Regions from separate parts of the Pseudohongiella acticola genome, predicted to be linked through region 4. Evidence: predicted binding sites of a transcription regulator. Region 4 holds the regulator's gene; each other region holds the start of a gene.
What was found. The regulator FliA, encoded in region 4, starts transcription of late flagellar genes. The targets are predictions, from matches to a motif close to CTAAAGTTTNNNNNNNNNNNGCCGNTAA.
Positions count from the first base shown of each region.

Region 1: the regulator FliA is predicted to act here: its motif matches at 6,521-6,548, upstream of PHACT_RS14110 (methyl-accepting chemotaxis protein).
Region 2: the regulator FliA is predicted to act here: its motif matches at 2,640-2,667, upstream of PHACT_RS06530 (chemotaxis protein CheW).
Region 3: the regulator FliA is predicted to act here: its motif matches at 5,150-5,177, upstream of fliD (flagellar filament capping protein FliD).

Region 1 covers NZ_MASR01000002.1:404,765-413,021, reverse strand. The annotation lists gene PHACT_RS14140 (OadG family protein) at 6-272, shown strand; gene oadA (sodium-extruding oxaloacetate decarboxylase subunit alpha) at 373-2,175, shown strand; gene PHACT_RS16440 (sodium ion-translocating decarboxylase subunit beta) at 2,182-3,312, shown strand; gene PHACT_RS14125 (PhoH family protein) at 3,434-4,810, shown strand; gene cysE (serine O-acetyltransferase) at 4,811-5,590, opposite strand; gene PHACT_RS14115 (ExeA family protein) at 5,687-6,412, opposite strand; gene PHACT_RS14110 (methyl-accepting chemotaxis protein) at 6,616-8,257, shown strand, end outside.
Region 2 covers NZ_MASR01000001.1:1,548,797-1,557,053, forward strand. The annotation lists gene PHACT_RS06505 (dienelactone hydrolase family protein) at 1-633, opposite strand, end outside; gene PHACT_RS06510 (peroxiredoxin) at 698-1,177, opposite strand; gene PHACT_RS06515 (S1 family peptidase) at 1,332-2,180, opposite strand; gene PHACT_RS06520 (hypothetical protein) at 2,179-2,358, shown strand; gene PHACT_RS06525 (hypothetical protein) at 2,370-2,552, opposite strand; gene PHACT_RS06530 (chemotaxis protein CheW) at 2,738-3,223, shown strand; gene PHACT_RS06535 (LON peptidase substrate-binding domain-containing protein) at 3,275-3,898, opposite strand; gene mpl (UDP-N-acetylmuramate:L-alanyl-gamma-D-glutamyl-meso-diaminopimelate ligase) at 3,898-5,361, opposite strand; gene PHACT_RS06545 (TIGR02444 family protein) at 5,512-6,111, shown strand; gene PHACT_RS06550 (UbiX family flavin prenyltransferase) at 6,126-6,710, opposite strand; gene PHACT_RS06555 (6-phosphofructokinase) at 6,986-8,248, shown strand.
Region 3 covers NZ_MASR01000002.1:249,157-257,413, forward strand. The annotation lists gene PHACT_RS13470 (DUF3108 domain-containing protein) at 1-61, shown strand, start outside; gene PHACT_RS13475 (sigma-54 dependent transcriptional regulator) at 88-1,578, opposite strand; gene fliS (flagellar export chaperone FliS) at 1,750-2,151, opposite strand; gene fliD (flagellar filament capping protein FliD) at 2,229-5,045, opposite strand; gene PHACT_RS13490 (hypothetical protein) at 5,280-6,320, shown strand; gene PHACT_RS13495 (flagellar protein FlaG) at 6,422-6,919, opposite strand; gene PHACT_RS16645 (flagellin N-terminal helical domain-containing protein) at 7,124-8,257, opposite strand, start outside.
Region 4 covers NZ_MASR01000001.1:398,341-406,597, forward strand. The annotation lists gene PHACT_RS01800 (protein-glutamate methylesterase/protein-glutamine glutaminase) at 11-1,054, opposite strand; gene PHACT_RS01805 (chemotaxis protein CheA) at 1,128-3,317, opposite strand; gene PHACT_RS01810 (protein phosphatase CheZ) at 3,369-4,232, opposite strand; gene PHACT_RS01815 (chemotaxis response regulator CheY) at 4,243-4,623, opposite strand; gene PHACT_RS01820 (RNA polymerase sigma factor FliA) at 4,808-5,542, opposite strand; gene PHACT_RS01825 (MinD/ParA family protein) at 5,565-6,371, opposite strand; gene flhF (flagellar biosynthesis protein FlhF) at 6,420-7,571, opposite strand; gene flhA (flagellar biosynthesis protein FlhA) at 7,619-8,257, opposite strand, start outside.

The DNA of each region.
Region 1 (8,257 bases), on a different contig from region 4:
ATTGCATGTCTGAGCTTATCATTGCTGGTTTCAACCTTGCCCTCTACGGTATGGGTTTCGTTTTCACCTTCCTGATTCTACTGGTTATTCTGACCACATTAATGTCGACTCTGGTGCAGCGCTACATGCCGGCACCGGCGCTGGTGGCGCCGCGGCGACGAGCCGGCAGGAAAACGGCGCCGCAGTCCTCGTCTGCCGCCACAGATCAGGGAAAACTGGTTGCCGTCATCAGTGCAGCCATACGTCAGCACCGTTCCGGTTCTGGCGACTAATACACTGCGCCCGCAGGGTATTTGCGGCGTGCTTTTTTGGGGAATCATATTGCGCCAGTTTTTTTGCTGCGCGATAGAATAACAAGAAGGGCGAGGGTCCATGAGCGATATTAAAAAGCCGTTAGGCATCACTGACGTCATTCTGCGCGACGCGCACCAATCACTTCTGGCAACCAGGCTGCGGCTTGACGACATGTTGCCCATTGCGGAGAAACTGGACAAGGTCGGTTTCTGGGCGCTGGAATCATGGGGCGGTGCTACGTTTGACGCCTGTATCCGCTACCTGGGTGAAGACCCCTGGGAGCGTATTCGCAAATTGAAAGAGGCCATGCCCAATACGCCGCAGCAAATGTTGCTGCGAGGTCAGAATATACTGGGCTACCGGCATTACGCCGATGACATTGTCGATCGTTTCGTTGAGCGCGCTGCGGTCAACGGCGTTGATGTGTTCCGGGTTTTTGATGCGATGAATGATATGCGCAATCTCGAGCGCGCGATCAGCGCGGTGAAAAAACAGGAACGCCATGCCCAGGGCACCATGTCCTACACCATCAGCCCAGTCCACACGATAGATTCCTGGCTGAGTATGGCGCGTGAAATTGAGGATATGGGCGCAGACTCACTCTGCATCAAGGATATGGCCGGTCTGCTCGCGCCGTATACGGCCTACGAACTGATTACCGGTCTCAAGAAAACCATCTCCATACCGGTTCATATGCAGTGTCACGCAACCACCGGGCTGTCGACGGCGACCTATATCAAAGCCGTCGAGGCGGGTATCGATAATCTGGATACCGCGATTTCCTCGATGAGTCTCACCTATGGGCATACTCCGACTGAAACCATGGTCGCCATGCTTCAGGGAACCGATCGCGCAACAGGTCTGGATATTGAGCTGCTGGAAGAAATTGCATCATACTTCCGTCAGATCCGCAAAAAGTACGCACGCTTTGAAGGTGCATTGAAAGGCATTGATTCACGAATTCTGGTGGCACAGGTGCCTGGTGGCATGCTGACCAATCTGGAAAACCAGTTGCGAGAACAGAAAGCCACGGATCGCCTTGACGAAGTGCTTGATGAGATACCCAAAGTCCGCGAGGACCTGGGCTTTATTCCGCTGGTGACACCTACCTCACAGATTGTCGGAACCCAGGCGGTACTGAATGTCCTCGGCGGTGAGCGCTACAAGAATATTACCAAGGAAACAGAAGGTGTCCTGAAAGGAGAATACGGCGCCACGCCTGCTCCAGTGAATGCCGAGCTTCGTGAAAAGGTGTTGGACGGCAATGATCCGGTAACCTGTCGCCCCGCTGACCTGCTGAAGCCCGAATTTGATCGACTGAAAGACGAGCTGTCAGGTATCGCCAGTGAAAAAGGTTTCAAACTGGAAAATGATATTGATGACACATTGACTTACGCGCTGTTTCCGCAACCGGCGCTGAAATTTTTCCAGAACCGTCATAATCCCGATGCGTTTGAGCCCGCCCCCGATGCCGACCAGGCTGCGCCGTCGGCGGGTGGAGAGCCGTCAGCGGGTGGAAAGCCCGTTGCAGACAACGGCGTCTACACAGTAGAAGTGGACGGCAAAAGCTATGTCGTTAAAGTCAGCGCTGGCGGTGATGTAACGGAGATGAAGGAAGCCTCCACTGCCGGGAAACCCGATACCGGCTCAGCGCCGAGTGGCGGCGAGGGGCATGACATCAATGCGCCGTTGTCAGGCAGCGTTTATCGTATCGTGGCGACAGAAGGCTCAGAAGTGGCAGACGGCGATGTATTGCTGGTCCTCGAAGCCATGAAAATGGAAACCGAGATCCGCTGTAATCGTGCCGGCGTTGTCCGCACAGTCCATGTGGATGAGGGTGAAAGCGTTAGCGCAGGCGACGCCCTGGTGACACTGGAGTAATACAGCATGGATCAATTGATAGAACTCTGGCACGCCACCGGCGTGTATCAGATTGAAATGAAACAACTGATCATGATTCTGGTCAGTCTGGGTCTTATTTACCTGGCGATTGCCCGGAAATTTGAGCCACTGTTGCTGCTGCCAATTGGTTTTGGTGGCATGTTGGCGAACATTCCCGGTGTCGATATTGCGGTCGGGCAGGGCGTGCTTGCCCAGTTTTACTCTATAGGACTGGAAACCGGCATTTTCCCGCTTCTGATCTTCCTGGGCGTAGGCGCGATGACCGATTTCGGTCCGCTGTTGGCGAATCCTAAAACACTGTTGCTGGGCGCGGCTGCCCAGTTTGGTATTTTTGCCACTGTGCTCGGTGCCCTGTTTTTTACCGATCTGGGCTGGTTCGACTTCAGTTTGCAGCAGGCAGCCGCCATCGGCATTATTGGCGGTGCGGATGGGCCAACCGCTATTTATGTGGCGGGTATTCTGGCACCCGAACTGCTTGGCGCCATCGCCGTGTCAGCCTATTCATACATGGCACTGGTGCCGCTGATTCAGCCGCCCATCATGCGGGCGCTGACCACAGAAAAAGAGCGACGCATTGAAATGTCGCAACTGCGCGTGGTGTCACAGCGTGAAAAGATCCTGTTCCCGCTGGTACTCCTGATCCTGGTCGCCCTGGTCATACCAAGCGCAGCACCACTGCTGGGTATGTTCTGTTTTGGTAACCTGATGAAAGAGTGCGGTGTGGTCGACCGGTTGACCAAGACCGCACAAAACGCGCTGATCAATATTGTCACCATCATGCTGGGGCTGGCCGTGGGTTCGAAACTGATTGCTGATCAGTTCCTGGTTCCCAGCACATTGGGCGTGCTGGGATTGGGTATCGTGGCCTTCTCAATCGGCACGGCCGCCGGTGTCCTGATGGCAAAGCTGATGAATTTCCTGTCTAAAAGTCAAATCAATCCGCTGATTGGCGCCGCTGGTGTCTCTGCGGTGCCAATGGCTGCGCGCGTAGCCAACCGACTGGGCACCGAAGCCAACCCGCACAACTTCCTGTTGATGCATGCCATGGGGCCCAACGTGGCCGGTGTAATCGGCTCGGCTGTTGCTGCAGGGGTGTTGATTCAATTGGTAGGTTGATGTGCTGGCAATCCTGTTGCAAGTAACTGCTTGCACAGGTTTGCCAGCGCATGTCACACTGCGGTCATGATAAAAGTTTAGTGTCAACTTTGTTGCAATAAATAAAACAGAGCCGCTATTTGTGTCATTAAGCCCTATATTTTACGTCCTCGATACCAACGTACTCATCCACGACCCCTCTGCTATCTGGAATTTCGACGAGCATCAGGTTGTCATTCCAATGACCGTGCTGGAAGAGCTCGATAACCTGAAAAGCGGGCGTGGCGCTGTTGCCGCCGACTGCCGGCAAGCCATACGGGAAATCGATCGTATCCTTGGTAAGGCCACGCCCGTCGATGTTGAGCAGGGTGTGCCCATCGATCGCGGCAAGCAGGTGCCAACGTTGGGAACGCTGTCGGTGTTAATGACGGAAACTCCCCAGATTCATCGCATCCTTCCCGAACATCTTAACGACAATAAAATTCTCAACGCGGTGGCGCTGCTCAAGCAACAGCATCCTGCCCATCACGTGGCATTGGTGACCAAAGATATTAACATGCGCCTCAAAGCCCGGGCATGTGGCATTGATGCAGAGGACTATCAGACCGATCAGCTGTTAAGCGATATCGCACACCTTAATAAAGGGTATATCGATTTTGGTGACAGTTTCTGGGATCACATCAGTGCTGTTGAAACAGAACAGACCCATGGCGGCGAGACTTTTCACCAGATTCCCCGAAGCGCAATAGAGCAGGAAGTTTATCCGAACCAGTTCTTCTTTGACGCTGCCGGCTTTCTGGGTAGGGTGTCACGCCTGACCGACACGCATATCATCCTTCGCCATCTCGACAGGGAGCGATTAATGCAGCGGGAGACCTGGGGACTGCAGCCTCGCGACATTTTCCAGGCCATGGCCATGGACCTGTTGCTGGACCCTGACGTGCATCTGGTTAATCTCACTGGGTCCGCTGGTTCCGGAAAAACCATTCTGGCTCTGGCGGCTGCCATCGAAATGACGCTGGACACCAAACTCTTTCGCCGCATTATCGCGACCCGCAGCACTCAGGGCCTCGATGAAGATATAGGTTTTTTGCCTGGTACCGAAGCTGAAAAAATGGAGCCCTGGCTGGGAGCCATAACAGACAACCTTGAGGCGTTACACTGGGATGACGAGAACGCGGCTGGCAGTATAGATTACGTGCTGGCCAAAGTGCCGCTTCAATTCAAGTCTCTGAACTATATTCGCGGCCGCAGTTTTCAGCACAGCCTGATCCTGATTGATGAATCGCAGAATCTGACACCTCACCAGATCAAGACTATTGTGACCCGCTCGGGCACCGGATCCAAAGTGGTCTGTCTGGGCAACCTGGCACAGATCGACACGCCCTACCTCAGCCCGACCAGTTCCGGCCTGACCTATCTCACTGAGCGTTTCAAGAACTTTGCGCTGGGCGGCAACCTGCAATTGCAGGGTGTGCCGCGCTCGGAATTGGCCGCTTACGCTGAAGAGCACCTTTAATCAGTCGCTATCGACCAGCTGATTCATGGTGTGCGAGGGATTGTCGGGACAGGGCCTGCCAATCTGGTGAGCCGGGACGCCAACCACCGTGGTGTGCTCTGGTACATCCCTGAGCACGACACTGCCTGCGCCGACCTTGGCGCTGCGACCGACTTCGATATTGCCCAGCACTTTTGCGCCCGCAGAGATCAGCACACCAGAGCGAATTTTGGGGTGGCGATCGCCTTGCTCGTTGCCGGTTCCGCCCAGCGTGACCGACTGCATAATGGAGACATCGTCCTCAATGATCGTGGTTTCACCGATGACGATACCGGTGGCATGGTCAAACATGATGCCCTTGCCCATGACGCAGGCTGGATGGATATCGACGCCGAACACTTCTGAATTGCGGCTCTGCAGGTAGAGTGCCAGATCGCGCCTGCCTTTATTCCACAGAAAATGGGCAACCCGGTGTACCTGGATCGACTGGTACCCTTTCAGGTACAGAATTACCGGTAAGAACGCGCTGGTGGCGGCGTCCCTGTCGTACACCGCCTGGATATCGCAAGCAGCAAAATCAACAATGCCCGGTGACTCTCTGAAGGCTGTGTCGATCAGTTCGCGAATGGCGACGGCTGACATGACATAGTTTGCCAGTTTGTGCGCCAGCAGATAACTGAGCGCGGAGCTCAGGCTTTTATGATTAAGCACGCAGGCGTAAACGTAACTCGCCATCAGGGGTTCACGCCCGATCAGTTCGCGGGCTTCCTGTTGTAGTTGTTCCCAGATGTTTTCCGGCATTCTGAATCTCCATCGCTGCATTGGGTGCCGCAACTGTTGACTTGACTGGCATTACGGCAGGTCTGGCAGAAACGGGATTATATCGCAGGAAGCGGCTTATGACACTGCGGCATCCGTCGTAGACGTAGCCGACAGGATGTGGTGATGCTCCAGAGCAGAAGAGTCGTCGTTGCGTGCCGCCAGCAATGCCTTGCGCATGATGGTGTTGGCAATGCGCGGCACACCGCCGCTGGCATGCCAGACTGTTTCGACAATCTTGGGGTCGAGCAGAGTCGTGGGGTCTTCGCCAGCTCTGTCAAGCCGGTCGTTCAGGTAGGCAAGAATCTGACTGCGGTTAAATGGCTGAATCTCGTGGTTTGCCGTGCGCAGGTCTGCCAGCGGTTTTAGTGCTGTGGCGTCCAGAAGTTGTTCCAGTTCCGGTTGTCCAAACAGGACGGCTTGTGTCGTACCTGAGTCCGGCTCGGATGTCGTCAACCAGCGCAATAACTGGCGAAGAAACTCTTCCGGCAGTGCCTGTGCTTCATCCAGTAGCAGCACAGTACGGCGCTGTCTGGATGGCGTTCTCAACAGATCTTTGATCAGGGCATCATCGAAGTCCTGTTCCGGGCAGGGCAGGTACAGTGCTCTGAATCGGCTTTTGTGAGACTTCAGGCTATTCAGTAGCTTGCGGCAAAGCATGGTTTTACCCAGGCCCGGCTCTGCGATCACCGTCTGCAATGGGGCACCATCAATGATGGACTGTAGCAGAGAGTTGAATATCTGCTGGCAACCATGCCCGCCCCAGAACATGCGCTGGTCTGGCGTATCGCTAAAGGGTGCCATTGTGTCATTTAATGAATCGTGATTCATGAGCCGAATTATAGATGCATGTTGAGTCTTCAGGCTAATGCAGAGCGGTATGCTTTTCAAGCTCAAAAGATTAAACAGGTGCTAATGTTTTCCCGAATATAGCCGTTATCTTAGGCATAATAAATTGATGCCTGCGTCGTGCGCAGGCCAAGGGCAATTAACTGCAGGAACCTGTCATGTTCAGTAAATTTACCATCCGTACCCGCATGGGGCTTATCGTCTTTATCAGCGTACTCGCCATCATCGGGTTGAGTGTAACTTTGTTGCTGCAAGCGCGAGAACGCTTCATGGACCAGCTGCGCGAAGGCAGTGTCAATCAGGTACAGATGATTCATGAGGCGTTAAGCGGGCTGAATGCCCAGGTTCGTGCCGGCAGCATGACAGACGCTGAGGCAAAGCGGCTGGGTCGCTTCATGATCAACAATACCATGGTTGATGAGCGTAATTATCTGCTTCTGTATCATCGCCTGGGCCAGATTCTTGCTCATCCGCTACGCAATGTGGACAGTGCGCTGGATACCGACGCGCAAGTCAGACAGGCAATGCAGAACGCCAGTACAACAGAGGAAGAGCGCATGCGGGATCTGGGTTATCGCGACCCGACTCCAACCATGACCGCCATCATTGAGCGTTATACCGGCCCTGATTACACTGGTTTCGCAGAGTATCTGTATTTCCCAGAACCCTTGTTTGGTCATCGTTTCCTGACGTTCACTGATGATCCACTGGCGCACCCCGAGGCAGAAATCAAAACAGTTTATGCCGAACTTTTTGAGCCCTGGGGCTGGGTCATCATTCATGGCCTGTATGAAGACGATATCAGCGCCGAGTTTAATTCCTGGGCGATGAGTTCTGCCGCTATCATTCTGGTTATATTGTTGGTGCTGGTTGCAATTGCCTATTTCCTGTCTGCATCCATCACTCAGCCATTGAGTAAAGCTCAGGCCTACATGCAGGACATTGCGCAGGGCTCCGGAGATCTCAGTCGCCGACTGGCAGACGAAGGCGATGATGAGCTTTCGCAACTGGGTGGCAGCTTTAACACCTTTGTTGGCAAGCTGGCTGATATCATACGGCAAGTGTTGTCGACGAATGCTGAAGTTACCGATAAGTCGTCACAGTTTTCTGACATGATCCAGCGCACGGCGGGACGGTCGGCCTCGCAACTGGAGGAGACCGAGTTGCTGGCTTCATCAACTACCGAGCTGTCGTCATCACTGGCGGATGTTGCTGAAGGTGCGCAAACCAGTGTTACTGCAGCCAGTGAAGCCAATGGCGCCACACAGAAAGCCACTGCAGCGGTTTCCAGTACCCGCACGTCGGTCGAGAAACTGTCCGGCTCGTTGACCTCGATTCAGCAGCAGGTTCACGACATGCGGGACCACAACGAGAAAGTGCACTCAGTACTGGAAGTGATCGAAGGTATCGCGGAACAGACCAACCTGCTGGCACTGAACGCTGCCATCGAGGCGGCGCGAGCCGGCGAACAAGGGCGTGGTTTTGCGGTCGTGGCCGATGAGGTGCGCAGCCTGGCGCAGAAAACCCAGGCCTCCACGCTGGAAATCAATACCATTATTCAGAATCTGCAAAACAACACGGCACAGATCGTGTCCGCCATGGATCAGGGTGTCAATCTGTCCAAAGAATGCGTAGGGTCCGCCAATTCCGCCAACGAACTGCTGGACTCGGTGCTGACATCGGTGTCTTTGATTTCAGAGCGCAGTCGGGATATCGCCAGTGCCGTGAAGCAGCAGTCTGACGTTACCGATGGTATTGCCAAGAGCAGTGTCAAGATCGCGGCAGATGGCCGCCTGAATA
Region 2 (8,257 bases), 1.2 Mb from region 4:
GCTGTTGGCAGCCGGATTGGTAAACGCATGGCAGGTTCCGCCATAGACATGCACCTGCCAGTCAACATCCGCCGCGGTCATTTCAGACTCAAAGGCCATCACCTGCTCCGGCGGTACCATGGGGTCATCGTGACCGTGCAGACACAGAATGCTTGCCTGAATATCATGTGCAGGGGCATCGCCTTTTGCCAGCAGACCATGAACACTGGCGACACCCTTTACATCTGCGCCAGACCGGGCAAGTTCCAGTACGGCCATACCGCCAAAGCAGTAACCCACCGCGCCGATATTGCTGCCATCTACCTGCGACAGACTGCGTGCTGCTTTCAATGCTGCCTGCATGCGTCGGCGCAGGAGTGTCCGGTCGTCAGCGAAGGGTTTCATCAAGGCAGCATTGCCGTCACTATCGCCGTCCTTACCAAAGACCCCTTTGCCGTATATATCAACCGCAAAACCAACATAACCCAGCTCTGCCATGCGCTCCGCTGCTGCGCAGGCGTTTTCGCGTCGTCCGGCCCAATCATGCCCAATCAGTACACAGGGCTTTTCGGCGCCCGCATCCTCATCATAGGCGATATAGGCCTCGAGCACGGCGTCACCGTCACGGTATTCGATATATTCGGTTTTCAACATGCAGGCACTCTCCTGTGTGCCGACGCGCTGGTTTGAGCGCCCGCACAGCGATATTGCGCGGCGACTACAGCTGCGCCAGAATGTTCTCTGCGGAGCTGACGTCGATACCACCGGCGGGCTCCACAGCCAGATAACTGACGTTGCCATTCTCCACGATCATGGCAAAACGCTTGCTGCGTTTGCCCATACCAAACCCGCTGGCATCCATGGTCAGACCCAGCGCCTCGGCAAATTCAGCATTGCCATCGGCCAGCATCAGCAGCTCGTCGGCGTTCTGCGATTTACCCCAGGCAGACATGACAAAGGCGTCGTTGACCGCCATACAGGCGATGGTATCGACACCTTTGGCTTTGATTTTATCCGCGTTCACGACAAAACCGGGCAAATGCGTGACCGTACATCCCGGTGTAAAGGCGCCAGGCACGGCAAATAACACGACTTTTTTGCCGATGAAAATATCATCCGTTGTGATGTTCTCCGGGCCTTCTTTACCCATGATTTTGAACGTCGCTGACGGAACGGTATCGCCCATTTGAATAGACATGAAATGACCTTTGAGGTTGGTTACAGTTGTTGTTCAGCCCGATAGTATCAAAACTGCATAAATAAACATCCATCGGATACGTTACCGACAGGAAATTTGCTCAATCTGCATGGGGGGCATCGGGGGCATCGGGGTACCGGGGTTAGCTCACGGGTCAATTGTCTGAAATCACCGACTCGATCCATTCCAGATGCCGACTCACCCGTTCGTACACCACGATGGCACCATAGCGACCGGCACCGGTGCCGTCTGCGGTGCGGGCAAGCTCACCGATGGCGATGCCCGCCAGCTGCAATTCCCCGTCTTCCAGAATCAACGCTGGTCCGCCACTGTCGTCCAGCCCGGGTATGCCTTCGAACTCCAGTGCCCGCCCATCCCGATTGCGCGGATCGTTGAACTCGAAGCGAAGACGATCATCCGCCTGCATCACTGTATTCTGCGCGAAGCGCAGGCGCCCGTCAGCGACAGAGGTCCCGGTTGTGCCGATTCCGGTGTAGCCCCAGCCCAGAAAGGTCATGGCCTGCGCCGATTCACTGTTGCCGCGATAGGGCGCCAGTACTGACGCCGTTGACGGGGTCGACAGATGCAACAGGGCCAGATCAAACTGACGTGAATGTAATCGCCCCGACATATCGCCAGACCAGCCCGGGTGCAGAAAAACTGAATCAATATCATGCACCTGGCGATCAACCTCGACGGCGTATACGTCATTATCCGCCAGCGCCGCCTGCATCGGTGTTTCGGAAACACAATGCGCAGCGGTCAACGCCCATTGTGGTGCCACCAGCGTTGCTACGCAGACTTTGCGACGCCCCTGTTGTGCCAGCGGAAATACCCCCGGGTACTCGCCTTCGCTGGCGAGATAACGGGTATATCCGGTATCATGCCTGATCACGATCGCGTCCGCAGGCACCAACACAAATGCCAGCAGCGCGAGCCAGATCGCGACTCTGTTTGCTGATCCGGATTTTTCAGGCCAAGTGTTCTGACAGGAGTTTGTCATGAGCGAGAGCAACCAGTCCAAATCGACACCAAACGCCGAAGAGCGCGAATACGAGAAGTCCGGGCTATATCCGGAAAATGAAAAACCTTTCCGTATCCTGGCACTGCTGGGCTGGCTTGGCGTTGTTGTGATCTGCCTGGCCGGTGCTGCGGCTGTGCTGGATTTTGTGCTGTTGTAAACATCCGGGGGTCAGCGACGGGGACGTCGACCCGGGCGCAGGTTCGGGCGCTCACGCTTGCTGTTGACGCTTCGCAGGATCCGGGCCAGACGATAAATGACTAGAACAACGGCCAGCACAACAAATCCAAGAATACTCGCGACCAGCCATTGTTCATGGCTCCAGGTACCCGGATTTGACAAGACTTCCGACATTGCACAACCTCCTGCTGCAGTTTCCAATACCCGGTCATTATGCGGCAAGCTCAAAAACTTGGCCAGTGTAGGCCGGATGATGTCACCCTCAATTTTTGGCCAGACCTGCCGCTAGATCATACAGACCCGCAAGATTCGGTACGGGTAGCCAACTCTCAGCAGCATGCAGGGCAGGAAAATACGATATGACAAATGCACTCGTCGCAGCCCGCGACCATGATGATGCAGACGACAACGCTGCACATTTGATCAAACACGTCAGCTTCACGCTGGGCGAGGAAACCTATGCCATCAACGCTGCCCGCGTCAACGAAGTCCTGCGTTATACCGAAGTCACTCCGGTCCCGGGTGCACCGTCATTCATACTCGGCATCATCAATCTGCGGGGTAATGTGGTAACGGTCATCAATGGTCGCGGTGTGTTTGGCCTGCCCAACCACACCATTTCCGAACACTCACGCATCATCGTGGTAGACATTGAAGACTTTGCTCTTGGCATCGTGGTCGACAAAGTGTCGGCGATTGTTGATCTGAACGCGGAAGAAATAGAAACCCCGCCGGCGACCGGTGATGAAGCGGGAGCCCGCTTTATTCAGGGTGTCTACAATGAGGATGATGAACTGTTGATTCTGGTGGACTTCAGTCGTGTCACCGAGTTGCTGCCCCGCTAGGTACATCGCCAGTAACATTGATAGCGCCTTTGACAGCAACAGCCAGGGACATCAGCCCTGGTGCATCACCGATGCGACCAGGTTCTCGATCTCCTGCAGACGCTCATCGGTATCATTCAGTGCCAGCAATTGTTGCTTCTGATGCATCGGCACCGGCAGCAGCTCACTGAGCCGCCAGGCAAGTTGGCGACTGTCATCAAAATCGATGTCCAGATCCAGACTCTCAATCATCGGGTGCGCCGCCAGGTCCCGCAGCAAGTCCACCAGTGACTGATGCTCCTCGCTAAGTGGCAACGCCGGCTGACCTAAATAGTCTTCGGCAGCAAATTGCACAGCCGCCATCAGCAGTTTGTCGTCGCGCGCCCAGCAATCCTGCACGCTGAACTTGTGCCGCCCTTCCACGGTAATGCCCAACAACCCGTTAGGCAGTTGATCCCAATCGACAATCCGGACATAGGTGCCAACCCGTTCTACCTGCTGATGAACACCTGGACGAACCGTTTCTTCGCCCTGACTGATCAGACAGATGCCAAAGCCAGAGTCGGTTTTCATGCAATGACTGACCAGATCGATATAACGCTGCTCAAAAATCTGCAGTGGCAGGCGCCCACCAGGAAACAGCACCGAACGTAGCGGGAACAAGGGTATCAATTCAGGCTCACTGATCGCACCCATCAGGACTCTCCGCGCCCCAGTGCCGTCAGCAATTTGCCATGAATACCACCAAAACCCCCATTGCTCATGATCACGATATGATCCCCGGTCCGGCAATGCCGGCTGAGATAGGCCACAATGTCATCAACGCTGTTGAAGTTCAGCGCAGGCACCGGGCTCTCCGCAATAATACCTTCTATATTCAGACCGTTACCGGCACCCGACATCCACAGGCACAGATCGGCAGCGCGGCAAGAAGCCGCCAGACAGCTCTGGTGAACGCCCATTTTCATGGTCGCCGAGCGCGGCTCGATGACGGCCACCAGGCGACTGCCGGGAATATCATTGAGCCGCTGCCGGATACCGTCCAAAGTAGTTTCAATGGCGGTAGGGTGATGGGCAAAATCGTCATAGACGTGAATGCCCCGTACTTCACCCAGGAATTCCATGCGTCGTTTGACACTGGCAAACCTGCCCAATGCGTCGCAGGCGACACTGAGGTCGACGCCAACATGATGTGCAGCGGCAATTGCAGCGACAGCATTGCCGACATTGTGGCGACCGGTCAGGGACCACTGCAGCCTCGCGCTCACCGTCTCGCCCAGGTGACTGGTCTTGCTGATCTCACAGAGCCCGCCATCGGCCTGCAGCAGCCGTACTCCCCAGCCGCTGGGGCCCGTGCTGGTGTCGCTGTCGTAACGGGTGTCAGCAGCATCCGGCTGAACCGGTCCCGCAGGCACACCTGGCCCATCGAGCAGGGCAAAGCTCTGCGTGGGCGTCCAGCAGCCCTGCTCCAGCACTTGTGCCAGCGCTTCATCAAAGCGTGGTCGTATGATCAATCCGTCACCGGGCACCGTTCTGACCAGGTGATGGAATTGCCGTTGAATCGACGCAAGATCGGGGAAAATGTCGGCATGGTCATATTCCAGATTGTTCAGGATCAGGGTTCGCGGCCGGTAATGGACGAACTTAGAGCGCTTGTCAAAAAAGGCACTGTCGTATTCGTCGGCCTCAACAACAAAAAAATCGGTGCCACCGAGCCGCGCAGACACCGGGAAGTTCTTTAACACGCCACCAATCAGATAACCTGGCTGCATGCCGGCGCATTCAAGTATCCACGCCAGCATGGCACTGGTGGTAGTTTTGCCGTGAGTACCGGCAACAGCGAGTACCCACTTACCCTGCAGCACATAACGCGACAGCCACTCCGGTCCGGAACAATAGGCAAGCCCCTGGTTCAGTACGTACTCCACGGCCGGGTTGCCGCGCGACATGGCATTGCCGACAACAACAAGATCCGGGTGCGGGTGCAGATGCGCCGGATCAAAGCCTTCACAGAGGCGAATGCCCTGTTCTTCCAGCTGTGTGCTCATGGGTGGGTAGACATTGGCATCGGAGCCACTGACCGTGTGACCCAGCTCTTTCGCCAGTACTGCCAGACTGCCCATGAAGGTGCCGCAGATACCAAGGATATGAATATGCATATAACTTCCTGTAAGCTGATTAACCTGAATGTTATGGCTGCCAACGGGCAACCATCAGGCTGTTGCGAAACTGTAGCAAATCTGTAACAGGCAAACCTGAAAAATTTGGCGAAATTTTATGATAACACCGGTCTTTTTTTGGTTCGGGCCTTGGCATTTACCACAGCGATCAACCCAGCGATGACCTCAGATGCCATGACACCGTCCAACGATGACCTGCTGCGATTCGCGAGCTCAGTGTACGCCCAACCCGGCATTCAGGCGCTGTGCCTGCGCCTTCAGGATGAAGGCAACGCTGATGTCGTTATGCTGTTGACGTGTTGCTGGTACGGCCGCTGCTACGGCAGACTGACAGACGACCAGCTGACCAGGGCAATGGCGTTCAGTGAGTCGTGGCGAGCCCAGCTGGTGGCGCCGCTGCGTCAGGCCAGGCGTTGGCTCAAGCCTCATCCCGCAACTGCCTTTGCCATGAAAGGCGCCGATCAGGAAGCTCTGCGGCAACGCATCAAAGCAATCGAGCTGGACGCTGAATTCGTGCAACTGCGCACGCTGGCCGGGGTTCTGGTTGAAAGTTCGACTGCAGCCAGGCCGGAACACAATACTGATCCGTTGGTCAGCATACAGTCCAACTTGATACTTTATGCACAACGAGCCGGCATGGACGTGGATGAGCCTGAGTCATCCGCCCTCAACGAGGCCGACCTGGCAGCACTGGCGCAGGCGGCGTTGACACAGGGCCCGCTGACATAGCCCCAGCCTTCGGCTCAATCCTCGACCGTGCCTGCAGCGGCACCCTGCCAGCGCTTCACCAGGCCCGATTCGATATCAAACAGATCCAGTACCCGGCCGACACTGTGGTTGATGATGTCGTCAACGCTTTGGGGTTTGGTATACAACGCAGGCATCGGCGGTGCCACAATGGCGCCAAGTTGGCAGGCTTTCAGCAGCAACTCGCAATGCCCCACGTGCAATGGCGTTTCACGCGGCATCAGCACCAGCCGCCGCCGTTCTTTCAGTACCACATCGGCGGCGCGCGTGAGCAGGTTATCGGCGTAGGAATGCACAATCGCCGACAGGGTTTTCATCGAACACGGGGCGACTATCATGCCGTCGGTACGAAAAGAGCCACTGGCGATACTGGCGGCCAGATCCTTGACCGAATGTACCTCGTCGGCCATGGCCATGACCGCATCTGCCTGCCAGTCAGTCTCCAGGCTGATATTTAAACGAGCAGCGCCCGTCAGCACCAGGTGCGTTTCTATGTCCGGGGCGCTTTTTAATACGTCCAGTAGACGGATCCCGTAAATCAGGCCGCTGGCGCCGGACATCCCTATAATGAGTCGTTTCATTCTGCTTCCTGTGTGGTGCTTCCTGTGTGGTGCTTCCTGTGTGATGCTTCCTGTATAGTCTGCTGGCCGACTGGCGACAACAATTCATCGGCATTGATTGCCAAGCCAGCGGGCACTTTGTAACATTATGCCCGACACAGCCCACATTGCACTACCCGTACTCCCCCGCCGTGACCGCAGAGGCCACCGCGGGCCAACGCCGGTCGACAACACCGGCACGGCAAACGCGGGCAGCGCACAGACACCATACACGCAGGCAGCACACAGGTTTTTCCATGGCTAAAGCTAATCTATTCTACGCCCAATCCGGGGGCGTCACCGCTGTCATCAATGCCAGCGCCTGTGGGGTTATCGAAACCGCACGTCAGCACAAGGCCGAGATCGGCAAAGTCTATGCGGGCCGAAACGGCATTATTGGCGCGCTCACCGAAGAACTCATTGATACCAGCAAAGAAACCGCCGCCACCGTTGCCGCGCTGCGACATACACCAGCAGGCGCCTTTGGCTCATGCCGCTATAAATTAAAAAGCCTGGAAGATAACCGGGCCGAGTACCAACGCCTGATGGACGTGTTCCGGGCTCATAATATCCGCTACTTTCTGTACAACGGCGGTGGCGATTCCCAGGACACCGCCAACAAGGTGTCCATGCTGAGCCAGAAAGAAGGCTTCCCGATCACCTGCATTGGCATCCCCAAGACCGTGGACAACGATCTGCCGGTCACGGATAACTGCCCCGGGTTCGGGTCGGTCGCCAAGTACGTTGCCGTCTCCATCCGCGAAGCCGGACTTGATGTCGCGTCCATGTGTGAAAGCTCAACCAAGGTATTTGTCATGGAAGTCATGGGTCGTCATGCCGGCTGGATTGCCGGGGCCGCAGGCCTGGCTGCCGAGAAGGAAGGAGACGCGCCGCATATTATCATTTTCCCTGAAATCGCTTTTAACAAGGCTGCGTTCATGCGCAAAGTGAAAGCCTGCGTCAAACGTCATGGTTATTGCGCCGTTGTTGTCTCTGAGGGCGCGCATTACAAAGACGGCAAGTTCCTCGCCGACGCCGGCGGCACAGATGCATTTGGCCACACGCAACTGGGTGGCGTGGCACCTTTCCTGGCCAACCTGATCAAACAGGAACTGGGATACAAGTATCACTGGGCCGTTGCTGATTATCTGCAACGTTCCGCCCGTCACATTGCCTCTGCGACAGATGTGGAACAGGCCTATGCCATGGGCAAGGCGGCCGTGGATTTTGCGCTGGCCGGGAAAAACGCGGTGATGCCCACCATTGTTCGCAAGCCTGGCAAAAGCTACCGCTGGACAGTCGGCGAAGCATCGCTGGCCGAAGTGGCCAATGTAGAGAAACCGATGCCACGGGACTATATTACCCGGGATGGCTTCGGCATCACGCAGAAGGCACGCGATTATTTTTCACCACTGATTCGCGGCGAAGATTACCCGCCATTCAAGAACGGACTGCCTGATTATGCCCGCCTGAAGAATGTCCTGGTTACCAAAAAGCTACCGATCTGGAAAGCACCTTAAGCGCGCCGC
Region 3 (8,257 bases), on a different contig from region 4:
AACCGAGTTACTGCTGGCATCACTCAACATAGGCGACACCCGCCTTGGTGTCAGCGAATAGGGCCTTAGCCTGGTTTGAAAAAGCCGTTAACGCTGCATGTCGTATTTGCGCATCTTTTCCACCAATGTGGTGCGCCGGATGTTGAGCCGGTCAGCCGCGCGGGCCACCACCCCACCACTGTCATCAAGCGCCTGCTCAATGAGGCTGCGCTCAAGATTGCCCAGGTACTCTTTCAGGTCCAGCCCATTAAGCGGAAGCAGGTTACCGTTGCCTTCGCTGAGCAAAGACGCCATGTCACCTGCAAATGCACCGTCGGCGGCACCGGCTGAACCATTGACCGGCGCCTGCATGGCCTCCTCTTCAGCCAGCACGGCAGCTTCTTCAATCACCTGCGGCAATTCGACATCGTCGGGCTGATACTGCCTTGGCAGGTCATGCACGCCCACCACACCATGGGGATGCATGATGGCCATGCGCTCAACAAGATTGGCCAACTCCCGGACATTGCCCGGCCAGGCATACTGGCCCAATGCGCGAATCGCCGCGGAATTGAAGCGCACCGAACCACGTTTGCTGTTTTCCAGCCGTGAAATCAGCTCGTTTAGCAAAAACGGTATATCTGACGCCCGGTCCCGCAACGACGGCATCTCGATAGGGAATACATTGATACGATAGTACAGGTCCTGCCGGAAGCTGCCGGCATCAATCATGCTCTCCAGGTTGCGATGGGTTGCGGCCAGAATGCGCACATCAGTCTGCAGGGTTTTGGTACCGCCAACACGCTCGTAACTCTGTTCCTGAATCACGCGCAGCAACTTGACCTGCATCGGCAGCGGCATATCGCCGATTTCGTCGAGAAACAGGGTGCCGCCCTGCGCCAGCTCAAAACGCCCCACGCGGGTTGAAATGGCACCGGTGAACGCACCTTTTTCGTGGCCAAAAAGCTCACTCTCCAGCAGATCGGGCGGGATGGCGCCACAATTGATGGGAACAAAAGGTTTGGTGGAGCGGTTGGAATTGGCATGCAGGTTACGCGCTACCACTTCTTTACCAGTGCCAGACTCACCCGTGATTAACACCGTCACTTCGGTATCAGCCACCTGCGACATGAAATGACGGATCTTCTGCACCGAATTGCTGTTGCCCACCAGACTGCGGAACATATTATAGTCGCGCACGCTGCCAACATCGCGCAGGCGGGCGTAATGATCGCCAAACACCTGCGCTTTATGCAACGCGTCCAGCATGGGCTGATAGCTCAAGGGCAGCGGGATGCTGGCAACTACACGTGTTGACACACTCTCAGGCAGCTCGGGCAGCTCCTGATCGCCCAACAGCACCAGGGGAATGCCGTCGCGCCACTCAACCAGCTCTTCCAGCAGTGACGCCATCAGCGATGGTTTGTAGTGTCCAATCAGAATCAGCTTGAGTGCGGCAGGGTCAATCTCCTGCGCACTCACTTCATCATGCCAGTGGCTACGGGCAATGGTGAGGGGATTTTCCCCCAGAAAAGTGAGCACGATGCTCAAATCGTGCCCCAGCTTCTTGCTGTCTTCTATAACTAATATTTGTGTCATGCCCGGTACCGACAAGCCGCTGCAGCACTGGAGTGTGCACACCAGCCGACCCGCCCCTGTTGTGACTTTATGATCGATTACAATCGATTCTTTTTAGTCATCTTGGGTTTCAATTAGACACCGCCCGGGCCGGCAGAGTCAAACGTTGAAGCGTCAATTACTTGACTATTTTTACGACGCCGCCGAGATGGCGGGATCGATTTCATCCCAGCCAGTCTTGACGGTACGCATAAGATCGATCACTTCCTGCACCAATGCCGGATCGTTGCTGACATTTGCCTCGAACAGGCGGCGCTGCATATAGTCGTAAAGACGCTCCAGATTATCCACCAGCTCCGGCGCCTGTTCACGCTCCAGGCTGCCCTGAAGCCCGGCAATAATACCGGTCGCCTTGCCCAGCAGAACACCTTTGGGCTCGGTCTCACCGCGCTCCATGGCGGATCTTGCCTGCACCAGTCGATCCATCGCGCCAGTCATCAGCATCTGGATTAGACGATGAGGGCTGGCCTGTTCGATGCCGCTTTCATTGTTGATACGTTTATACTGCGCAGCTGCCTGTGTCATTGAATACATAAAAATCCCCTTAACTGAAAATGATGTCTGGCATGTTGTTGATTTAGTTCATGAGTCTGGCAAATCAAGTGTTGGCGTCATTCACGCTTGGGCGTGACCAGTGCCTCGAGCATTTCCAGCTGCGAGGTCAAAAAATCAGCGGTGGTGTTGAACCGTGAAATGATCAGGTCGTTAGCAGTAAACGACGATTGCAGGCGTCGCTCGGAGCGTTCCATGCGCTCTTCAAGTTCAACACGGCGCTCGGCTATGCTCTCCAACTCACCGTTCAGGGACTCCTGTCGGCCACTCAGGACACCGCCGGGTTCCAGGAACGCGGTAAGCAGCGTATTCATCCGGTCCGCCGCACCACGCGCATAATCAATGGTGCCGCGATCACCAGTCTCGCCGCCATTTACCCGAATTCGAAGTCCGGATGACGGGTCAGGCTCGCCGCTGGCAGCCACACCGGCTTCGCCGCGGGCGCCACGACCAATGCTGAAGCCCAGGAGGCTGCCGGCGTTTCCATCAAGCTGGGCAATTCGGACACTGGAGGACGCACCGGTTGACTTTGAGATGATGCCGAACGAGCCAGACGGAGTATCGTAATCAACGATGACGCCAACACCGGCCGCTATCATTGCAGGGCTGTTATTGATCACGGTCTGCATGGCGGCAGCAACATCTTCTGGGCTGGTGCTGCCAAGCTCACCGAGTGAGATCGCACCTGATAAAACACCGTCCACCTCAACCCGAAAACTGTCGGCCGATGTGCTGGTTGATAAATCGCCGTGCGCGACGTTCAGATAGAAGCCCTGTCGTGCAGCGATGGCGCCCGTTGAGGCGGTCAGGAACTGGCCATTGCCTTGTGCTTCGATACCATTGATGGTCCCGGCAACATCGACGCCGCGGATGGACGTAACCGGCGCCCCGGAGCCGAGGAATAAACCCAGTTTGCTCGCCGCTGCAAAGTTGACTTCGGTAAACTGGATATCGTCTCCGGCATTGTCGGTAGAGAAAATCAGACGCCCCTGCTCATTGTCGGCATTGTATTCGTAAGCCACGCTGACCGTGATGCCTTCACCGGCGAGCGCATCATTTATTTGCGTTTCCAGCGCGCTCGTCAACTCATCAGGCGTCGTGTAGGTAACCGGCGTGCCCGCATCACCTGGCAAGGCCAGTTCACCGGTGCTAATGCCGTTGATACTAAGCTCGAAGGCGGTACTTGCATCAATCACCAGTGCGTCTGTGAACGGGTCACTGCTCAAGCCACCGGTAGTGGCCAGCGCATTTAGCTGATTGCCTTCAAACGGGCCGCGACTGTCAAGCACCAGCCCCAACGTCGACGCCGCCGCCGACGAGACATCACTGAACCTGATGACCGACTCATTGCCATACCGGTTTGAACTTAATTCAAATCGCGCTTCGTCGGAGTTGAAAACAACAGTCATGGTGTCTTCCGAATCGATCACATCGGCATTACTGTTGATTTTTGACTGTAATTCAACGGCCAGCTCTTCAGCCGTGGCATACGTACCCTCAGTCAGGCTGATATCAATCTCGTTGCCATTAAACACCAGGGTAAACGCATTGTTGTCCGCATCAATGACAATATTGCCCGATGCCAGCGCTGGCACACTTATACCCTGGTAACGACCGATCGTAGCCAGCTGCGTGATTTCAAGCGCATAGCTTCCCGGCTGGGTATTGCGCCCGGCGCCAAGGAAATCAACCTGAGTGTCAGGCACCGTGCCGGTGGCTGCGAACAGACTAGTCACGGCCTGCGGGTCGGCATTGAATGCAGTTTCAAACGCTTCCCGATCAAATGTCAGCTGATAGTTATTGAACTGATCCGAGGTAACACCGACCTCTGCCAACGAATTAAAGGTCGCGCCTGATGTTACCTGTCGCAACGTGCTATTGATCTCCGTCATCATTCGACGCAGCGCCGTGTCGCCAGTTAACAGGCTGCCCTGACCTGAGGTACCGGAATCAGGATCGAACGCCGACAACTGATCGCTTATCGATTTGAGTCCATTGTAGGCATCAACAAAGCCCTGAACTTTATCCATCAGTTCGCCAGGGTCTTTTTCTATTTCCAGATTAACCGGTCCGTCCGTGGTAGCTTTCAGGTTTAATGTGACACCCGGAATGACACCGGCAACCAGATTGTTACTGCGAGTGATGGCAAGACCGTTGACCGTAAACGAGGCATTTTGCGCCGCCTGACTCTGGCTGGCCGTCTGCGATCCAGCATTAAAATTGAATGCATCAAGCCCCGCTGTTCCCGTGCCAGTCAGCTCAATACTCTGATCCGCTCCGGATTCAGCGCTGGTAAACAGAAGCCGGAAGCCACTGCCATCGTCCACAATGGTCGCCTCGACTCCCATATCAGCCTTGTTAACGGCGTCACGTATGCCTGCCAGTGTGTTGTTACTGCTGTTAATGACCAGCGTGCGCCCAGCGACATCGTCGTTGACGGTGAAACCCTGATAAACGCCGCCACCATCAATATCTGTACTACCAAATCGAAAGCTTAGCGTGCCTGTGCCCACCGCTTCGTTAATAGAGGAATAAGCCTGGGTTGCGATCGTCTGTTTTTGCGCAAGCTGCTGAACCTGAACAGAATAATTGCCAGCATCGGCCGTGCTTGCGGCCGTGGCGGTGAGCGCAGACTCGTTGCCAGACACAACTTGGCTGGCGTTAAACGCCGACAGGCTGTTGAGGCCACGCATCGCTGTCTGCAGCTCGCCAACGACGCTGCTGATTTCGCCGAATGCGGACAGCTTGGCCTCGGCAATTTCCTGCTCGACATCCAGACGCTGCTCAACCGGAGCCCGTTCGGCCTCCAGCAGTGACTCCAGCAGCTCGCTAGTCAACAGACCGGAGCCAATACCTAGCGATTGAATAGTTGCCATACACAGTTAGCCGTTTGTTTGATGCCAGTTCGTTGCTAAAGCAATATCCAGGCCAGTCACCACAGGCCATTGGATCCTGCGTTTCTGACCCGCTTATGTACTGGTTATCGGATAGTTGCGGATAATCTTGACCCGTCAGACGGCAAACCTTTGCCGCCCGGTTGATAGCAAAAGCATTGAGTGTCGGCCCCAGCCTCGCTAGAATCGCAATTAACCTAACAGGGAGAAGAAGCTATGTTTATCAGACAACCGCTTGCCAGCAGTCTGCTGCTGCTTGGGGTCGGCATCGTGTCAACGGGTTTACTCTCCGTCACCGTGCTCGCACAACAGGCCGATGAGAGCTATACCGTGCCGCGCACAGCCTATGGCGCGCCTGACTTACAGGGCGTCTGGCGGAACGCGACGGTGACACCGCTGACGCGACCGCGCGAACTGGGTGAGCGTCGGGCCTATACCCAGGAAGAAGCCTTTCAGCTTGAACGCGCTGCGCAGATGGCGGTTGAGCAGGATAACGAGCCACTGGACCCGAATCGACCGCCGCCACCCGCAGAAGATTTACCGCCGGTGGGCAATTACGACCTGTTCTGGACAGATCGCGGCATGTTCATGCCCACCATCGACGGTGAATTCCGCACCTCCATCATCATTGATCCTGCCGATGGCCAGATGCCCGGTTACACCGACGAGTTCCTTGCGGAACGTGCGCGTGAGCGCGAGACTGGCCCTGACCAGTTTGACGGCCCTGAAGGACGCGGTGTCGGTGAACGTTGCCTGTTGTCCTTTGGCTCCAACTCCGGGCCACCCATGCTGCCGGTGATGTACAACAGTCACTACCAGATCGTGCAGTCCCCCGGATACGTGGTCATTGTCGTGGAAATGGTGCATGACGCGCGAATTATCAAGATTCAGGATGAGCATGACGCCAGCGCCGGCATCATGAACAAATGGATGGGCGACTCAATCGGGCGCTGGGAAGGCGACACACTGGTGGTTGAAACACGGCACTTCAATCCCTGGCAGAGTTTTCGCGGGGCATCGGAAAACCTGACCGTGACTGAACGCTTCCGCAAGGAATCCGACAGTAAAATCATCTACAGTTTTACCGTGGATGATCCCACGGTATTCGAGTCCAGCTTCACCGGCGAACTGGCGCTGACTGCCTACGATGACCCACTGTATGAATATGCCTGCCACGAAGGCAACTATGCCCTGGCCGGTACTCTGGCCGGCGCCCGACTGGCCGAGGAAGAGGCACGTCAGGCAGCACAGGACTGATAACCAGCCCTTTAGTGCGGATAGAAGACGCGCGCACAAAAAAGGCGGCCCCATTCACTGGGCCGCCTTTTTTTACAACGATACAGGGGGCGCTCGCCTCGCTAGACCTCGGCCTTGAACAGGGAAATGTGTTCCTCCGAATCAATCTGCTTGGCCAGCTCCAGCGCTGTTTTGGTGTCAAACTGACGCAATACCTTGCGTGACTCACGGTCTACCACAGTGACCGCAGGCTCGTTACTGAAGGGATCGATATCAAATACGATGTCTCGTTTGACGGTCTGCACATAACGATTGAGTTTGGTCACAGCCTGCTCAAGAATCTCTTCCGGCGACTCATCGGCGTCAACAGAGGGGCTACGCCCTGATGTGCTATTGCCTGGCGAGGCCGGGGTCTGGCTGAGGTTTTCCTGGTTGGCGTCACTGCCAGATTTGTGCTGATCTGAATTCTGTTTGCCAGAGCCCTTATTATTGGAACCCTGTTCGTCGGGTGTGTCGTCAGTATGCTCCGCACCCAGCTCGTTATCCACCGGCTGTACAGAATTGACCTTCTCCCTGGTCACAACCGCAGGCTGGAATCGGGTGATACTGATTTCACTCACAGCACGCCTCCCACACAAGCTCCCTGAACCCATAATCCGGGCAAAGGCCCGGACCACATTATGATTCGCCAGCGATTTAATAAAGCCCCTGAATAAAGCCACGACATCATTGTCATGATCTTATTCAGAGGCTCCAGAAAGCGGAAATCCGCCCGGCGTCTACCTTCTTATCGGTAGCAGCCGGGCGGACTTTAGCTTTTTGTTTTACTGGAGCAGTGACAGTACCTGCTGACCAGAGGCATTCGCCTGAGACAGGATGGAGATACCAGCCTGTTGCAGAACCTGTGAACGTGCCAGGTTAGCTGCTTCTGCCGCGAAGTCCGCATCACGGATTCGTGAGTTGGCTGCTGACAGGTTCTCAGAGTTGATCGCCAGGTTGGAGATCGTGGCTTCAAACCGGTTTTGCACCGCACCGAGGTCTGCTCGTGCGCTGTTTACCGAGTTCAAGGCATTGTCGATCGCCGACAGAGCTTCAACCGCGCCCTTCTGGGTAGAGATATCCACCTCATTCAGGAACTGACCAGCGACTGCGCCACCGAAATCACCTTTCTGGAAACCCAGAGCTGCCAGGTCATCATTGCCGTTGGTACCACCAGACAACTCGATGGTGCCTGCAGAGCTCAGCGTTACTGTAGAGTAAGTGGTTGAGGCAACTGCGTCTGCAGCAGCAAGGTCAACGGCACCCGAACCGAAGTCGGACTCCCCAACGCCACCCAGACCAAAGTTAGCAGCGCTTGCGCCGCCGTTGGTATTCATCGCCAACGACACGTTACGACCATCAGCAGCTGTCAGTGTAACGCTGGTACCGTTATCTTCAGCAACCACACCTGTCTGGCCAGTGGCCGCATTGATCTGGTTGACCGCGAAGGCACGGTTTGAGTCAGCATCTGCCTGAACTGTCAGGCCTACATCAACGCCATTCAGGTACAGTGTTGCTGTATTACCGGCAACACCCGATGTTGCTGCAGTCGAGCCAGCAGTTGTGGTTGCGTTAACAGTCGCCGTTACACCCGTAGACTCAGTCGAACGGTTGATGGCTGCCGCGATAGAGATACCTGACGCTTCTTTACTGCTTGATGCAGAGCCCGCGTAGGAAGACGTATCGTCGGTTGCCTTGGCTGCACCGATGTTGATGCTGTTGATCACCATGTCACCTGCCTGCAGGTTAGCGAAGCCGGCAGCACCAGCGTCAACACCCGAGTCAGAGCCAGCGACCAGGCCCAGTTCAGCAGCGGCATTGCCGCCGAGGTTGGCGATGGTGATGGAGCTGCTATCGCCAGTTGTGTTGGACGTGATCACCAGTTCGCCATCGTCGTTGATCGAAGCAGCCGCGCCTGT
Region 4 (8,257 bases):
TTATGCGCGTTCAGTTGATTTCTTCACAAAGTCGTGGCGCAACGCGCCGCAGATCCAGTACCTCGTCGACCAGCCCGGCTTTGGCGACAGCCATCGGCATCCCGTAGATAACACAACTTGCCTCATCCTGCGCCCAGATTGTAGCCCCTTCGGCTTTAAGCAGTCGCGCCCCTTCCCGGCCATCAGCCCCCATACCTGTGAGCACCACACCCAGGACTTTGCCGCCCAGATCCCGCGCAACGGACCCGAAGGTGACGTCCAGTGAGGGTTTGTAGTTGAGATGCGATTCACCTTCAGTCACCCGGATTCGCATATGACCATCAGACAACATCTGTTTGCCACCCGGTGCCAGATAAGCATGCCCCGCTCGCAATACATCACCGTCTTTGGCTTCACTGACACTGATCTGACAAATCCGGTCCAGCCGCTCAGCGAACGCCTTGGTAAAAGTGCCCGGCATATGTTGTACCAGCAGTATGGGCAAGCGGAAGTTGGCAGGCAAGCGGGTCAGCACTTCCTGCAAGGCCATCGGCCCACCGGTAGAGGCCCCAATCACAACCAGTTGCGTTGAGCGCAGTCCGCCCCGTCGCGTCGGCGTTGCCGCGACCGCTGGCGCAGGGGCGGCCGTTGTTGGTGCAGCCGAAGCCACGGAAGTCCGGCTGCCGGACACCATAACGATACGGTCGCACAGTATTTTTTGTATTTCTTCCGGGTGCTTCGATATCTCTTCGAAGTTCTTGGGAAGATAGTCAACAGCCCCCGCCTCAAGTGCATCAAGCGTTACCCGTGCGCCCTCATAGGTCAGCGACGAAAACATCAACACTGGAATGCGCAGCTTGCGATGGATTTCACGCAAGGAGGTGATGCCATCCATCACCGGCATTTCATAGTCCATGGTGATGACATCTGGACGCAGGCGGCCTGCCTGGTCAATCGCTTCCTGGCCGTTACTTGCGGTACCGATAACCTGCAACCGGCCATCCGCATTGATCAGTTCTGTCAGTCGACGCCGGAAGAAACCCGAATCATCGACCACCAACACCTTAATTGTCATTGTTCATTGTACCTGTTGGCGCTAATAGCGCCTTTGAAGCCAACCTTTACATTCCAGCTTTGCGTCGATGCCATCAGGCAGCATAACGTTTAAGCAAACCGGGAACATCGAGAATCACTGCGATACGACCATCCCCGGTTATGGTTGCGCCGGCCATACCTGGCGTGCCGTGCAGCATTCGCCCCAGCGGCTTGATAACCACTTCCTCCTGGCCAATCAGCGTGTCCACTACAAAGCCGACCCGTTGTGCACCGACACTGACTATAACCACGTTAGCATCAGTTTTCTGTTCACCGGCACTCTGCGGCATATCCTGAGTCAGCCAACGCCGCAAATGAAACAGCGGCAAGGCTTTGTCGCGCACGGTGACAACCTGCTGTCCATCAACCACATGGGTACCGTTTAAATCGAGGTTGAATATTTCGCTGACACTGGCCAGCGGCAAAGCAAAGGCCTGTTCGCCGACCAGAATCATCAATGTCGGCATTATCGCCAGCGTCAAGGGCACCTTGATTTCGATGCGCGTGCCTTCGCCTGGCTTGGAGTCGATAAACACGGAGCCATTCAGTTGTGTGATTTTGGTTTTCACCACGTCCATACCAACACCCCGGCCGGAGACATCCGAGACTTCGGTCTTGGTAGAAAAACCAGGTGCAAATATCAGATCAAAACACTCGCTGTTGCTGAGCCGGTCAGCGGCATCTTTGTCCATAATGCCTTTTTCCACGGCCTTGCCGCGCAACACATCGGGATCCATGCCATTACCATCATCACTGATGGTCAACAGGATATGATCACCTTCCTGTTCTGCCGCCAACAAAATTGTACCTTGTCGGGGTTTACCTCCCGCTGCTCGCTTGTCCGGCAATTCGATACCATGATCGACGGCGTTTCTGACCAGGTGGACCAACGGGTCGGCAAGCGCCTCTACCAGATTCTTGTCGAGGTCGGTGTCTTCGCCGTGCAGTTCCAGTGTAACTTCTTTTTTCAAACTACGCGCCAGGTCTCTTACCACCCGGGGGAAGCGACCAAACACCTTCTTGATTGGCTGCATACGGGTCTTCATGACCGAGCTTTGCAAGTCAGCCGTCACCAGGTCCAGGTTGGCAACCGCTTTCGACAACATTTCGTCCGCAGCTGTTGATCCGATTCGAACCAGCCGGTTTCGAACCAGAACCAGTTCGCCGACCATATTCATGATGTCATCCAGACGACGCGTATCAACGCGCACTGTGGTTTCAGCCGCAGGAGCCTGATCGGCCGCGGGCGTCTTGGTCTCGGGCTTTGTTGCCGGCTTGCTGCCTGTGGTGGGTACCGCTTTCAGAGTGGGCTTGGGTTGTGCTGCTGGCTGAACAGGTTCAGGTGTCGACGCGGGCTCCGGGGCGGTGTCGGAGGATTTTCCACCATGGAGTTGATCGAGCAGAGCTTCAAACTCGTCATCGGTGATTTCGTCGTTATTGGGGTTGCTGGCGTCGGCTGAGGGCGCTTTATCCGCTGAGGGTGCTTTATCCGCTGAGGGCTCTTTCTTGGCTGACGGCTCTTTCTGAGCTGAGGGCTCTTTATCCGCTGAGGGCTCTTTACCAGCCGCAGACGCATTCGGCGCTCCCTGCAACTGGTCGAGCAGTGCTTCGAACTCGTCGTCGCTAATTTCATCGCCGCCGGCACCCTGGTCCGGAGCTGTCGTCGATTCGCTGGCACGGTTTTCCGCTTCCGCTTCAAAGTCCGCCGAGTCCAGTGCTGCCAGTAACTGATCGAATTCCTCGTCAGTCATGTCATCACCGGCACTGGCTTCAGCGGAAAGCTTCGCATCCTGTGGCGCCGTCACCTGAGCAACAACTGACGCATCCGGGCTCGCTGCTGCAGGCTCAAGGTCATCACCATTTGCCAGCATTTGCAACGCTTCCAGCAATTCGTCGCTTGCCGGTTCCGGCGGCACCCGCTCTTTGATCTGGGCGAACATGTTGTTCACACAATCAAGCGCCTGCAACACAATATCCATCAATTCCGAGGTCACCTGGCGCTTACCATTACGCAGGTTATCAAACAGGTTCTCAGTGACGTGGCAACAGTCGACCATTGGCGTTAGCTGCAGGAAACCTGCGCCGCCTTTGACTGTGTGAAAGCCGCGGAAGATCGCGTTCAGCAGATCTTTGTCTTCCGGTTGTTTTTCCAGCTGCACAAGTTGCTCAGAGAGCTGTTCCAGAATTTCACCGGCCTCGACCAGGAAATCTTCCAGAATCTCTTCGTCATCAAAAAAACTCATGTTGCTGCTCTCCTGCGATTCACCATCATCAGCCTCTGGCTGTTGCGTGAGTCAAAATCCAAGACTGGATAACAAATCGTCGACATCATCCTGGCCTGAAACCACGTCCTGATTATTCTGCTGATTGATTTGCGGCCCTTCAGCACGAATGCGTTGACTCTCGTCCCGCTCAGCCTTCTGGTCACTGCTGGCCGGCTTGATACCGGCAACCTCTTCAACATTACTGGCAAGTTTGACCAGCCGAACCAGATTCTGTTCTACGTCACTGACCAGCTCGATTACCCGCTTGATTACCTGGCCACTAAGGTCCTGATAACCTTGCGCCATCAAAATATCGGTGAGTCGGGTATGTATTCCCTGTCCGTCGTCGCTGATACGCTGCAGAAGCTCACCAACACGCTCAAACAACGCTGCCGAAGCGTCTTTCTGTGTCGCGCCTTCAGCCTGGAAGGCAATCCAGTCTTTATGAAGGTCGGCACTGTCATCAACGAGCTTTTGCACCATGGGCGCAGCTTCGTCGACACGGTCCATGGTCTGATTGGCAGCATCTTCTGTCATGGCAATAACATAGTTCAATCGACTGCGAGCATCCGCCATTTCCGACAGCTCGTGTTTGACCTCAGCACTGCCATGCAAACCAATTTCCAGATGAAAATCCTTCAGGGCATTGTGCAAGGCCCGGGTCAGTCGGCCCACTTCAACATAAAGCGTTTCATCTCGAGCGTGGTTTATCTGATGGATATAATCGGCCACTGCCGCCATGTCGTCCCGTTGCAGCGCTTCCAACAGCTGCTGTTTTCGCTCAACCATGGCATCCATGAAGCTTTTAGCGCCGGCTGCAGCCAGCTCTGAAATTTCGGAATCCGACGGGACTTTGCCCGCTTTTGCCAATGTATTTTTCTTTGAATCTGACATTTGGCTTCCCTTAATTGTTGGCGTCGATGCGCTCAAAGATTTTCTCAATCTTTTCCTGCAGCGCCGCTGCCGTAAAAGGTTTCACCACATAGCCATTCACACCTGCCTGGGCCGCTGCGATAATCTGATCTCTCTTCGCCTCAGCCGTCACCATCAGTATAGGCAGGGTTTTCAGCTTTTCGCTGGCTCGGCAGGCCTTTAGCAAATCGATACCGGTCATGCCCGGCATGTTCCAGTCGGTGATAAGGAAATCAAACTGCCCGTTCTCCAGCATTGGCAACGCGGAGCTACCGTCATCTGCCTCAGCGGTATTGGTGAACCCCAGGTCCCGTAACAGATTCTTGATAATCCGACGCATTGTTGAGAAATCATCAACAATGAGTATTTTCATGTTCTTGTCCAAAACCGCCTCCACGTCGTGTGCTCAACCCGGGGATACACGCCACCGGCGAGGTATCTCCCTAGCAGGTTATCGCTTGAAAGTTAAAAAAATTTAGCACTAATAAGGAAATAAATTCAGATGGCGAGCATTATAGCTCAGCGCGAAGCGCTTGTGGTGTGGGATATCAGGTAGCTTAGCGCCATTCCTGAAGGCGCGCGCGCAGACGGAGTGCCGCCTGGCTGTGTATCTGGCTGATACGGGATTCGCTGACGCCCAGAACCTCACCAATCTCTTTCAGATTGAGTTCTTCATCGTAATAAAGTGCCAGTACGAGCTTTTCACGCTCTGGCAGGCCTTCAATCGCTTTCGCCAGATGCGCCCGAAAGTCCTCGTCCTGAATTTCATCTGCCGGGCCTGATATTTCGCCCGACGCAGCTTCAAGCGCGGAGTCGTCCCCGCCTTCTGTCAGATCATCAAAGCTGAACAGCCGGCTGCCGGAAGCATCCTGCAGGATCGAGTAGTAGGTTTCCAGGTCAATGCCCAATTCTTCGGCTACTTCGGTGTCTTTGGCGTCACTGCCAGTGCGCATCTCTACCGATTTGACGGCCGCTGCCACCTCGCGTGACTTGCGGTGCACTGAACGTGGGGCCCAGTCACCACGACGAATCTCATCCAGCATGGCGCCACGTATGCGAATGCCGGCATAGGTTTCAAAACTGGCACCCTTGGACATATCATACTTGCGGGCAGCTTCCAGCAGGCCAATCATGCCTGATTGAATCAGATCATCAAGTTGCACACTGGACGGCATTCGCATAAGCAAATGATGCGCAATACGTTTCACCAGAGGAGCATGCTGCGTAACCAGCTCATTCATGCTTCCGGATTGCACGTCCTGATAGACTGAGGCGCCTGTAGATCCTGTCATAAACAATCCCGTTGAGTCCTTATCAGGACATCCCCTGAACGAGTCGCTCGACAAAAAACTCCATCTGACCGGTCGCCTGCGTTCTCACCGGCCACTGACTGACCTCCTTTGCCAGTCGACGATAAGCGCCGGCAGCTTTACTGCCCGGATAGGAGTCCAGCGTCGGGCGCTGTCGCTGAACTGCCTTGCGAAGCGTTTCATCAAACGGTATATCACCCGCATAGCGCAGATTCACATCCAGAAACCGACCCGCAACGCCTGCAAATCGATTGAACATGTTGCGCCCCTCGCCTTCAGAGCGGGTCATATTGGCAACGATTCTGAAGTCCTGCAAATGGCAGTCCCGGTGTAATAATTTAATCAGGGCATAAGCGTCTGTCATTGACGACGGCTCATCACAGACAACGACTAGCACTTCCTGCGCAGCTCTGACAAAACTGACGACAGAGTCAGAGATACCTGCGGCCGTATCGATCACCAGGACATCCAGTTCGTCCGCCAGTTCACTGAACGCGTTAACTATACCAGCGTGTTGATTAGGGCCCATGGTGACCAGTGACTGCACACCAGAGGACGCCGGTATGACGTTAATTCCGTGTGACGGAACCATGATGTCACGCAGTGAACATTCGCCAGAAAGGACATCAGCAATGGTACGTTGGGCCTTGATACCCAATAGAATATCGACATTGGCCAGACCGAGATCAGCATCCATTAGAACGACGCGCTTGTCCAGCTGTGCCAGCGCCAGGCTGAGGTTTACTGAAATACTTGTTTTGCCTACGCCACCTTTACCACCGGTCACTGCAAGCACTTGAATGGGATGCATTCCCTGTTTTCTCCCCAACTGGTTACCGTCGGCCAGACCGTCAGCCCGTTAGTTCAGCCCTGCGACACGCAGTTCGGCTGGTGACTGACTGCCATATTCGGTCATTAGCCGCTCTTTCTCAACAGGCACGGCCGCTTGTCTTCTGCCCAGGGCAACAGCGCGTTTTACCAGCGCCGAAGCCTGTGCCAACGCAATATCATCGGGAATCGACTGTCCAAAGGTTTCATAAACCACGGGCAGATCGCGTTCGATGGTCAGCGCGAGCGCATCGCCAAGCACACATGCCTCATCCAGATGAGTGAGAATACACGCAGAAACATCTGCCGTCGAACAGGTTTTCCATGCAGCCCGTAAAACCTGGGCCTGGCTTGTCGCCGGCAGGACAACCCATTTTTGTACCTGTGGCTGATCACGCAGTAGTGTCAGTTGTCGTTGCTGCTCCGGATGATGAGACGGGAGGCCGGCAGTATCAACCAGAACCAGCTGTTTATGGCCCAGGCTTTCCAGCGTATCGTCCAGGGAATGCTGGTTGTCTACTATCCGCACACTCACGCCCAGGATTCGTCCCAGTGTCCGCAATTGTTCATGCGCCGCCAGGCGAAAACTGTCAGTGGTAACGAGCGCAACATCCTGCGGACCGTGTTGCAAAACATACCGGGTCGCCAGTTTAGCGATGGTCGTCGTCTTGCCGGCGCCGGTTGGCCCCAAAAAGGCAAACACACCGCCCTGCTCAATCGGATCATGACCTAACACTGGCAGCGCCTTGACCAGGCTTCCCAATACCTGTTTCCAGACTTGATCCAGCGTTTTCCCCGGTTTGATTGCAGTCAGCAACTGCCGGCTCAGAAAACCCGGCACACCCATCGCCGATAACCGTTCCCAGATCACCGCCTGCAGTGGCGACTGGCTGCTAAATTGCTCCCAGGCCAGCCCGTTGAGACGCTGCTGGAGCAATGTACGTATACTGTGCAGCTCGCTGCGCATGGCGCCCATCTCAGCCTTGCTGACCGAAGGTGGAGGCACAGCTGCCGCTTCTGTCGGCTTTTTTACTACCGGCGCTGGACTCAGGGTCGCGATGACCTCAACTCCGCCTGTTGCCAGACTGCGCGTCGACAAAATGGCAGCATCTTCGCCCAGTTCCTCGCGCACTTGAAGAAGTGCTTGCCGCATATCTTTGGCCAGGATCTTTTTAAGCTGCATTGTTGCTCCTCACATCTCGTTTTTACGGTAGTTTCGAACCACGATCTTCACTGACCAATCGTGGCGACAATCGTAATTTGTTTGTTGTCCGGTACTTCCTGGTATGACAGCACTTTCACACCTGACAGAGTGAACCTGACAAACCGGCTCAGCAGAGGTCGCAGTGGCGCTCCTACTAACAACACTGCCGGATTGCCGGCAATTTCCTGCCGTTGTGCCGCCTGCATCAGCGACTGCTGCAAACGCTCGGCAATGCCGGGCTCGATAACCACGCTATCGTCGATGTAACCACCGTCTTGTTGCTGAGCGCTTTGCTGTACTGCTTTAAGCAATATCTGTTCCAGAGTTGGATCAAGGGTGATAACAGGCAGCTCAGCCTTGTTACCGTAGATGCCCTGAACGATTACGCGTGCCAACGCCACACGCACCGCGGCGGTCAAAGTGACGGGATCTTGACTCCTGCCAGCGACAGACGCCAATGCTTCGCCGATACTGCGCATATCTTTGACGGGGATGCCCTCCTGCAACAGGTTCTGTAGAACCTTGCGAAGCACATTGCCATTGAGTTGATTGGGTAACTCTTCCGCCAGTTTCTTCGACGACTTGGCAAGAATTCCCAACAGCTCGTGAACCTCATCATGTCCCAGCAATTCATGCGCGTGTTTGTGCAACAGCGTGTTCATATG